3 regions of the Paenibacillus sp. S-12 genome follow, and region 1 is predicted to be linked to each of the others. Evidence: riboswitches for the same ligand, from Rfam matches in the RefSeq annotation. Region 1 holds a riboswitch; each other region holds the start of a gene.
The links. A riboswitch is a leader RNA that binds a small molecule or an ion and turns the genes downstream of it on or off. The one in region 1 is predicted to bind cobalamin.
Positions count from the first base shown of each region.

Region 1 (3,283 bases):
CTGATATCAGTGAAAAGGGAATGCGTATGCGAATTTTGATCCATTTTGTAATCGTAGAAGTTGTGATGCTTACATTCACGAATTGGATGGGCTGGGTAACGGGAGCAGTTGGCACAATGATAGTCGCAGTTGAAATCGCAATTATCTCCCTTCTCGTCCGTTGGCTTGGATGGAGCAGTGATAGGAAGGTCGCAACGAAAATCAACGAGCAGTTGCGAAAACTAAAAAATGATGAAGTTCAATAAGACGGGGAAGCAGCAGCTTACCTCGTCTTTTTTTTAGCTTACTTTGTTATTCCTACAGCATAGTGTCGTACATATTTACTCTGCACCAATCGTTAATTATGCTGATGCTGCACTGATGAAGCAGAGGAGGATTGAATTTGGATAATAGAAATCATAATTTTGATCATTGCAGCTGTTTGTGAGATATCTTTTGCACTATACCGCATTTGTACAAAGTCATATCAGAAAAAGATCAAAGCCATGATAAGGCTTGGCGCGTTTGCAGCATTCCTAATTTTCACATTGGCGTCGGTTATTGAATGGAGCTTCCGTTGGCTGGGGCTTAGACTTTTGCTGCTTGTTTGGGCGCTTCTTGGAGTGTGGACGCTCATACGCAGCAAAGAGGAACGAAAAAATATAGAAGCAGCCGCGTTATCAGAATGCAATTGCTATGCTTCTGCTCGTTGTCATCGCTTTAACTCCAGCCCTCTTACAAACCTGTCTCTGGTTTCCCCGCTTTTGTCCAATATGCTGCAGGGCGGCAGGGCAGAGATTGATCCATTTACTGTCTTGAGACGATGAATCATATTCTAGTAGAGTTTTTCGATTGCTATCTCAAAGGGCAGGGTGCTTCACATCTGCGGGGACATAATGACGAGCAAATCCTCAATTCTTTTATCTTTTATTTTTTTCATATTGCCATTCAGATCGTTTGTGCTATAATTATGTCGAATGGACGACCATTCACGTCATGCACAATAGAAGAAGTTATAGACAATGGAAGTTTGGTGCAAATCCAACGCGGTCCCGCCACTGTAATAGGCCGATGAGCTCGGTCTTAAGTCAGGTCTTTTGTCTAGTAACTTTGCCAGGCCAGTCATTTCGAGGCGAAAGTGACTGGTTTACAAGTCTAGTGACGATACCGCCTCGCTAGGCTTTTTTACATTGCTTGAAGGCTGCCGACAATGCTGTCGGAGGGGCCGGGTGCTCGCCGCCAAACATACGAAGACGTATAAATAAAAGCAAGCGGGACATTTTTCAACGATGAAGAATCATATGCACAATGGTGTGCATGTCCCAATTTTTTTGCAGAAGATTTGTCGTAATGATGAAATCGTCGACATTGCGGTTGACGCATGTTTGCATTACGATGTACAGTATAAATGACAATTGAATGATAAGCTGCACAATGGCGTGCAGACAACATAACAAGCAAAGAGGCTTTTTAAAGGGAACTATTCCTTTGAGAGGCCTCTTTTTTTGTTGTAACTACTCCTTGGAGGTGCTTTACGTGGACAAACTTTCGATTAAAGCCGATCTCTACATGGGTCATGGTGCGCTGGATCGTCTGATGGAATGGCGCAATAAGCGTATTTTCATCGTTACCGATCCTTTTATGGTCAAATCAGGGATGATCAACATGGTATTCGATCGGCTGCATGACAGCAATGAGCAATATATTTTCAGCAACATCGTACCAGATCCGCCGGTTGAGATTGTCACAGAAGGTGTAGAGGCATTAGGCGCATTCAACACCGACTTGATTATTGCTATCGGCGGCGGCTCCGCTATTGATGCGGCCAAGGCGATGAAGCTGTTTGCACAAAAGCTGCTGAACCAGCAAGACATTCCATTCGTGGCAATCCCGACGACAAGTGGGACGGGCTCCGAGGTGACATCATTTTCGGTAATCAGTGATAAGCAGAAAAACATTAAATACCCGCTCGTATCCGATGAGATGCTGCCGCAAGAGGCGATATTAGATCCGGAACTGGTTAAGAGTGTTCCAGACTTCATTACGGCTGATACCGGAATGGATGTGTTGACGCATGCAATCGAAGCTTATGTATCTACGAAGGCGAACGATATATCGGATGCGCTGGCAGAGAAGGCTATCAAGTTGGTATTTGCTTATTTGCCAAGAGCCTATAAGGATGGCAGTGATTTAGAAGCGCGTGAGAAAATGCATAATGCATCCTGCATAGCGGGTATGGCATTCAACATTACTTCGCTCGGACTGAATCATGGCATTGCGCATGTCGCAGGGGCCAAATTCAAAATTGCGCATGGCCGCATGAATGCAATGCTGCTCCCGCATGTCATTGAATTCAATGCGAATTATAAACCAGGGTATGGCAGGGAAGAGAGCACTGCTGCCGCAGTTCGCTACGCAGAAATCGCCAAGAGCTTGGGACTGTCCGCACCAAATCCAAAGAGCGGTGTTCGCAGCCTTGTACAAGCGATCAAGCAGCTGCAGAAACAACTGCAGATGCCGTATACGCTGAAGGAATGTGGAGTTGATCAGGCGCTGCTGGATGAAATGAGGGACTCGATTGCCGAGGGAGCGCTGAAGGATGGCTGCACGGCGACGAATCCTCGCGTGCCAACGGCAGGGGATGTGGCCGAAATTTTGAACAAAATGTTTCAATCTTGAGATTGCGTCGAATTTTGTCTGAATGTGTATTGACAACGTTTGCAGTATTAAAATATAGTAAAGGTAACACAACGGCGTGTTGCATACAAAACCAAGCGAAGAGGCTTCTTAAAAATTCCTGCGTGAACTTTTAAGGGGCTTTTATGTTTTTTACAGCAATTTCACGTGTTTTCTGACATGAGAGTGAGATGATGGTATGGAGCAACACCAGAATGAAAAACAACGCGTTATCCAAGAGTACGTGCCTGGTAAACAGGTCACATTGGCTCATATTATCGCGAATCCGAACCCGGACATCTACAAAAAGTTGGGATTGGGCAGCGATGCGCACGATTCAATCGGCGTCATGACCATAACACCAAGCGAGGCATCTATTATAGCAGCGGATATCGCAACGAAGGCTGCTGGAGTACAAATCGGCTTTGTCGATCGCTTTAGCGGATCGCTTGTGATTACAGGCGATGTATCCTCCGTTGAATCTGCTATAAGTGAAGTGCTGCTTGGCTTGCAAAATATTTTAGGCTTCTCTGCTGCTGCGAACATTACAAGAACGTAGGTGAAGAAGCTGATGAAAAAAATTATTTTCGCCGGAAGCACCGGTTCAGGCAAGACAACGCTGTGCCAA
Region 1 is NZ_JASIUF010000008.1:1,591-4,873, forward strand. It holds gene NO352_RS07510 (DUF3021 family protein) at 1-245, shown strand, start outside; adenosylcobalamin (AdoCbl) riboswitch at 978-1,130, shown strand; gene NO352_RS07515 (1-propanol dehydrogenase PduQ) at 1,516-2,658, shown strand; gene NO352_RS07520 (BMC domain-containing protein) at 2,855-3,214, shown strand; gene NO352_RS07525 (EutP/PduV family microcompartment system protein) at 3,227-3,283, shown strand, end outside.

Region 2 (3,283 bases), on a different contig from region 1:
GCGGGATATCATCGCGGACAAAAGACCAGTTCAAGATTGTGACTGGGCCAGTAAGCATCCCTTTAACCGGTTGAGAAGTCAAGGATTGAGCAAATGCCGTTTCCTTCACTGTCATTGCCTCTGTAAACGCAACATCTCCATACAACACTGGCGGTTTCACACAGCGCGAACCGTAGGATTGAACCCATCCAAACTTTGTAAATGCGAACCCATCTAACTTTTCACCGAAATATTCGACCATATCTGTCCGTTCGAACTCGCCATGCACCAGAACGTCAATTCCGATCTCTTCTTGAATGCGGATCCATCGTGTCATTTCATCTTCTAAATACGTTTCGTATGTCTTTGCATCCCATTCGCCCTTGCGGAAACGAAGGCGAGCGCGGCGAATATCCGCAGTTTGCGGCATACTTCCGATCGTTGTTGTCGGTAGCAGCGGCAAGGAAGGCCAGCGCTTACGATGCAGCTCCTTGCGCTCTTCAAATGGAAGGCGTTCAATTCCTTTTTCTTTTTCTGTCCGAAGCAGCTCCTCCAAAGCCTGAACCACTTGCGGACGCTGTCTCGAAGGCTCATTGCGCCAAGCTTGAACGCGAGCGCCGCTGTCTGTGAGCACTGCGCGAGTCTCCTCGCTTGGGCTTGAGAAATGACGAGCAAGCGCAGCAGTCTCCTCCAGCTTCTCGTCTGCGAACGCCAAGGCTTCTCTAACAGGGGCTGGCAATTCAATCTCCCGCTTCGCAGTCAACGGTACATGCAGCAGGCTGCATGATGGCTGTACGATCCAGCGCTCCCTCGGGACAATACCTTCCACCGATTCGAGCCAAGCCGCTGCTGCGGCTAGATCCGTACGCCAAATATTACGGCCATCAATGATACCGATGGCAAGCTGCTTCTGTTCTGGGAATCCAAATTTACGCAGTGCTGCTTCATTTCTACCTTTATCATGAACAAAATCAAGACCGAGCGTATCTACCGGAAGCGACACGAACGATTCGTAATCTGATACTGCATCGAAGTATGTTTGCACCCATAGCGACAAGCTTGGAGCCGCCTTGCGAAGCTCAGCATATATTTCCTGCACTGCCGGCCAATGTTCGTGCGGCATCTCCAGAACGAATGCCGGCTCATCCAATTGAACGGTCTTCACGCCTTCCTGCTCCAATTCACTCAAAAGCTGTCCATATACTCCAGCGAATTGACGAAGTACATTCAAGCGTTCTTCCGGTTTAATCCCTTTAATAAAGCGGACATACGTATAGGGGCCGATGATGACTGGCTTTCCTTCAATGCCATGGGCTTGCTTAGCCCTGCGATATGCTTGCAGCGGGCGGTTGACCGTCAATTGCGGAGCCTTGCCCTCCCACTCTGGCACAATGTAGTGATAGTTCGTGTTGAACCACTTCGTCATCTCGCAAGCGACGGCATCCTGTGTGCCTCGAGCCAATGCGAACAGCAAATCCGCGCTTACTTCACCTCCATTGTAGGAGAACCGTGAAGGAATCAATCCGAAAGTAGCAGTCATATCAAGCACATGATCATACCAGGTGTAATCATTGACCGGAATCAGATCAATACCTGCCTCTTGCATCGTCTTCAGGCGAACGTCATTGATGCGTTCCAGCTCATCCTCCAATTGCTCCGCAGAGCTGTTGCCTGCCCAATACTGCTCCAATGCCTTTTTCCATTCCCGGTCGTATCCGATCCGAGGGTAACCTGCTGTGCTTGTCTTGATTGAATTGGCTGTCATCATACTGCCCCTCTCATGCGTAATTTTGCCGTACGGGATTAATTGGACAATTTCTATCGCTTAACACGGAATTAGAATTGCAGTCGAACTCACTACTCCACCTTATGAGACGTTTATGGATCGCCTTGTGCATTCATTACATCCTTAATATGCAAAAAAAGACATTCCTGTCCCATAACAGAAATGTCTCGTAAACGTCCATGAAGGCATAATGGAATAGATCGTTCCTTCCGGCTCATTAGCAAAAAACACCTCATGCTAAGAGGAATCGAAATGACGATATCCATGCTTACGAACACTTCCCTATCTCCCGTAGGTACGAACAGTGTTGTCAAAACAGGCAGGTCTCCTGGCTTCAGCTTCATTGGCCATTGCAGCCTTCCCGATTCCTTACAAACCAGTGGCTCTCTCGCAATACCTCAACTGTCACAGTGGCGGGACCGCGCCGGATTTCCAACCGGCTTCCCTATTAAGCTTCGACGTTACCCGAAGCACCTGTTTCCCATATTTAATTACATTGAAAGCCGCTTTCACACATCTTCCAATTGAGAACGATTATATATCTAACCAGAGCGATTGACAAGAATTTTTTCTCAGTTTCTATTCGAAAAAAATCCTAACCCCGCCCGCTTCATTTGTACATAAGCTCCCCTTACATACACAATAGGCGAGCCTCACGGCTCGCCTAACGATCATTGATGGGGTGATATGCTAGATGACCATCCCTTCATGTACGAAAACAATATCTTCGTCCTTCTCATCCAGCGTCAATTCGCGATTATCCAAGAACCATACATCATTTTGCTCCATAAAGAACGTAATGCCGTTCACGACTTCCGTCACTGCTGGATATTGCGGACTGTCTTTCATGATGCCGAATGAATAAGGCCCTGAAGCACTGAATCCGCTGTAGCGCACAAAGATGCGCACTTGATCTCCTGCTGTAAATCCCCAATCGGCCAAAAAACGCTCGACTGCCTTCGCTGTAACGCGTAATTGCATGCTCAGACCTCCTTAATCCAACCTATCATCATTTATGATCATACCACGCGCATATATCATTTGTTAACACCAAAGTGTTTGGTACGAACATGGTCTGCGACTTTTTCCGACTGTCCGCATTACGCAGATGTTGAGCATACAACATATGTCCGTTGTCGGCAATCATCCACTATAGCTCAGAAAAGCCTCTCCTTGAAATTACAGCTTGATCCGCTGAAGACGAAGCGCATTGAGCACGACCGAGACTGAACTGAACGCCATGGCCGCGCCTGCAAGCCATGGAGCAAGCAGACCGGATGCTGCAATCGGAATGCCGAGCGTATTGTAAATAAGCGCCCAGAACAAGTTTTGCTTAATATTGCGCATCGTCCGGCGGCTCATCTCCATCGCATCAGCAATCCCGTTCAAGTCGCCGCGCATCAAAGTTACACCTGCTGTCTCCATTGCTACATCCGTCCCTGTACCGATAGCGAAGCCAATGTCAGCCGCGGCAAGCGCAGGTGCGTCGTTGATGCCATCGCCTACCATGGCAACGAC
Region 2 is NZ_JASIUF010000005.1:671,903-675,185, reverse strand. It holds gene metE (5-methyltetrahydropteroyltriglutamate--homocysteine S-methyltransferase) at 1-1,744, opposite strand, end outside; cobalamin riboswitch at 2,067-2,258, opposite strand; gene NO352_RS05950 (HesB/YadR/YfhF family protein) at 2,456-2,746, opposite strand; gene NO352_RS05945 (heavy metal translocating P-type ATPase) at 2,945-3,283, opposite strand, start outside.
Region 2: another riboswitch for cobalamin. It lies ahead of metE (5-methyltetrahydropteroyltriglutamate--homocysteine S-methyltransferase); the one in region 1 lies ahead of NO352_RS07515 (1-propanol dehydrogenase PduQ).

Region 3 (3,283 bases), on a different contig from region 1:
GTGCCGCTGCTGCCGGATTCCACTGAAGAACTGAGAGGGCTTCGCCGCGCAGTGGCACATCCGTCACCGCTTCTATATACGAGCGATATGCGGCGCTGCCGCGATACGCTTGCTTATTTGCGTCCGCGCGACAGCAGGCAAGCTGTAGAGGATACAAGATTGCGAGAGTATGACTTCGGCATGTGGGAAGGCTTGACCTACAATGATTTGAAGGAGGATCCTCAGTATCGCAGATGGCTGGACGATTCTTCAGCCGTCCAGCCGCCGCGCGGGGAGCCATGGCAGTCCTTCTGCACGCGCACCGCGCATGTATGGTGGGAAGTGCTGCGGAACGCGCGCGAATCCTTCGGCAGCAGCTGCGGCATACACGCGGAGCGTCAGGAATGCGCTGCCCGTCGTCGGCCGCATCATTCTTCCCCGCTTCCCCGTGGGCGGGTGATGCGGTGCAAGCCGAGCCGGATGCGGCAAACATATGGCAGCGGACTTGCCCCGCGGCCGGATGTTGTCATTGTTACACACGGAGGCGTCGTACGTCGATTATATACGCTGGCTTTTCCACGAAAATCATTTTGGGAAGCGGCAGCGCCAATCGGCGGCGGGATCATGATTACAGCGAAGCAATGTGCGCGCAAATGGAAGTTCTTGCGAGCGGAACGTCTGCCAAGCAAATGAGGAAGCATGCGCTAACAGGCTAATATCATCGCAGCAATGATGTATTCTATTGCAAGTGGTGGGCTTTTCCCCTATAATCTAATATCGAGTTTAGGACTTAGATAACGAAATTATTCGATGTTGAATATTCGCGATACTTCAGGTCCTTGGGGAATCATAACGGGATTGATCCATGAATGTTATTGTACAGCAATGGGGCTGTATGGGTTGAAATGCCGGGATGTGTGATATTTGTACCCAGGGTTAAAAGGGAAGCCGGTGTGAACCCGGCGCGGTCCCGCCACTGTGAATGGAGTGTTGTGCTCATTAGGCCACTGTCTAATTGATCAGCAGGTATGGTATCCGCTGATAAGGATGGGAAGGCGAGCTCAACGTATTCTCCTAAGTCAGGAAACCTGCCTGAAGATAGACGAGTTGTATCCTTCGCGGAGAGGAGCACGTCATTGGCGTAATGCATCAGGCAACATGGCAGCTTAGCTGCTGGCCCCTGTATCTAGGTGTCTGCTGGATATTGCGATAGATGACAATGTGTTCCCCTGGATCGAAGGATCGGGGGTTTTTTGCTGTATAAGCAAGCATTTCATAACCATAAGCGCTTATACACGACAGCAATGCAATTTGATGTAAATGCACAGCACGAATGTATATCACGAATTCAGTCACATGAAGAGGTACAGCTTAGGTATATGCAAGTGCTCATTGACAACCGATACCCGCAGGGGAGTATAACTTTAGGCAATTGCAACTTGTCACGCAATTTCGTTACGCATGGTGGCGAATGGAACCGCTTTACGCTTGCACATTTGGTACAGAGGTAAGACGAGGAAAGAATGACGCGAGGGAGAGATAAAACATGAACAAATGGTTGAACAAATCGGTTGCGGCGCTGCTGGCGCTTATGCTGACAGTAGGACTTGCGGCTTGCGGCAACAAGGATGCGGCTAAACCCGCTGAAAATACGGCTGCTCAGCAAGAGACCAACAACACTGCCTCTGAACAACCGAAGCAGGATGATCTGAAAACGAAATATCCACTGACTGTTAAAGATGCAACAGGCGAAGAATTTACCTTCGAAAAAGCGCCTGAACGTATAGTGTCTGTATCTCCAGCAGAGACAGAGTCCTTGTTCGCACTTGGATTGGATGCTCAAATCGTTGGTGTTTCTGATTTTGATGATTATCCGGAAGCAGCGAAGTCCAAAGAGAAAATGGGCGGCATTACGAAGCCGAATGAAGAGGCAATTATTAAAGCCAAGCCGGACATCGTGTTCACAGGCATCTCCATGAAGGAGCCAGTTGTGAAAAAGTTCCGCGAGCTTGGAATTAAAATATTCAAGGTCGAGCCAAAAACGTACGATGATGTGATTACCAATATCGAATTGTATGGTCAAATTACAGACCATCAAGCGGAAGCGAAGACAGTCGTTGACAACATGAAGCAAGTGCGTGATGACGTAAAGAATGCGGTCCAAAGCGCGGAGAAGAAGAAGGTCTACATTGAATTCTCCCCAGGCTGGACAGTAGGCAGCGGCGAGTTCATGAACGAGCTGATTGAAATGGCGGGCGGCACAAACGTTGCGGCTGATTCAGCTGGCTGGATTCAAATTAACGAAGAAAATATTATTAAATCCAATCCGGATGTAATCATGTTCACACAAGGTGTAGTGGATTCCGAGACGAACAAGTCCTTGGAAGAAATTATTCGTGGACGCAGCGGTTGGAACAATATCAATGCAATTAAGAACAATCAAGTAATTGGTGTGGATCAGAACCTGATCAGCCGTCCGGGACCACGTGTTGCTGACGGATTGAAGGCTGTTGCGAAGGCGATTCATCCGGACTTGGTGAAATAATCGTCGTGGAGAGAACGATGAATAAAATGGTTGGGTATGGAGGAGCGGGTATTGCGCTTCTCCTTTTGTCCGTTGTGGGATGTTTGGCTGTAGGGTCAGTACGAATGCCAATGGGAGAAATTGCACAAATTCTGCTCCATCATATTCCGGGCATGGATCAAGTAATTCCGGTTACATGGGATGATGCCTCTGCGCAAATTATGATGAAGGTACGCTTCCCTCGTGTTCTGCTGGCTCTGCTCGTCGGAGCGGCACTCGGTGTAGCGGGAACTGCATTTCAAGGGGTATTGCGCAATCCACTGGCAGACCCGTATACATTAGGGGTATCTTCTGGCGCTTCTGTGGGAGCCGCTTTGCTTATTTACTTTGGCCTGCAATATGCACTGTTCGGCGAATGGACTATACCTGTCGTCGCATTCGCAACAGGGGTGGCAACCTTGATGGTGGTCATCAAGCTTGCCAGTGAGCAGGGCAAGATTCCGATCGAGACGCTTATTTTATCCGGGGTAGTGATGCAAGCCTTTCTTGGCTCAATTGTATCGTTTCTTGTGGCAATGACGAATCAGACGATCAATGAAATTTTATTTTGGGTAATGGGAAGCTTGGCGATGCGCGGCTGGTCCTATACGCTTGTCCTTGCTCCCTATTTGGCAGTCGGCATCGTAATTCTTATTGCATACGCAAGACCATTGAATTTGCTTGCACTAGGCGAGCGGCAAGCCTCCCATCTCGGACTTCATGTGGAACGAACGAAATGGG
Region 3 is NZ_JASIUF010000018.1:50,481-53,763, reverse strand. It holds gene NO352_RS17640 (histidine phosphatase family protein) at 1-672, shown strand, start outside; cobalamin riboswitch at 866-1,089, shown strand; gene NO352_RS17635 (ABC transporter substrate-binding protein) at 1,526-2,524, shown strand; gene NO352_RS17630 (FecCD family ABC transporter permease) at 2,542-3,283, shown strand, end outside.
Region 3: another riboswitch for cobalamin. It lies ahead of NO352_RS17635 (ABC transporter substrate-binding protein); the one in region 1 lies ahead of NO352_RS07515 (1-propanol dehydrogenase PduQ).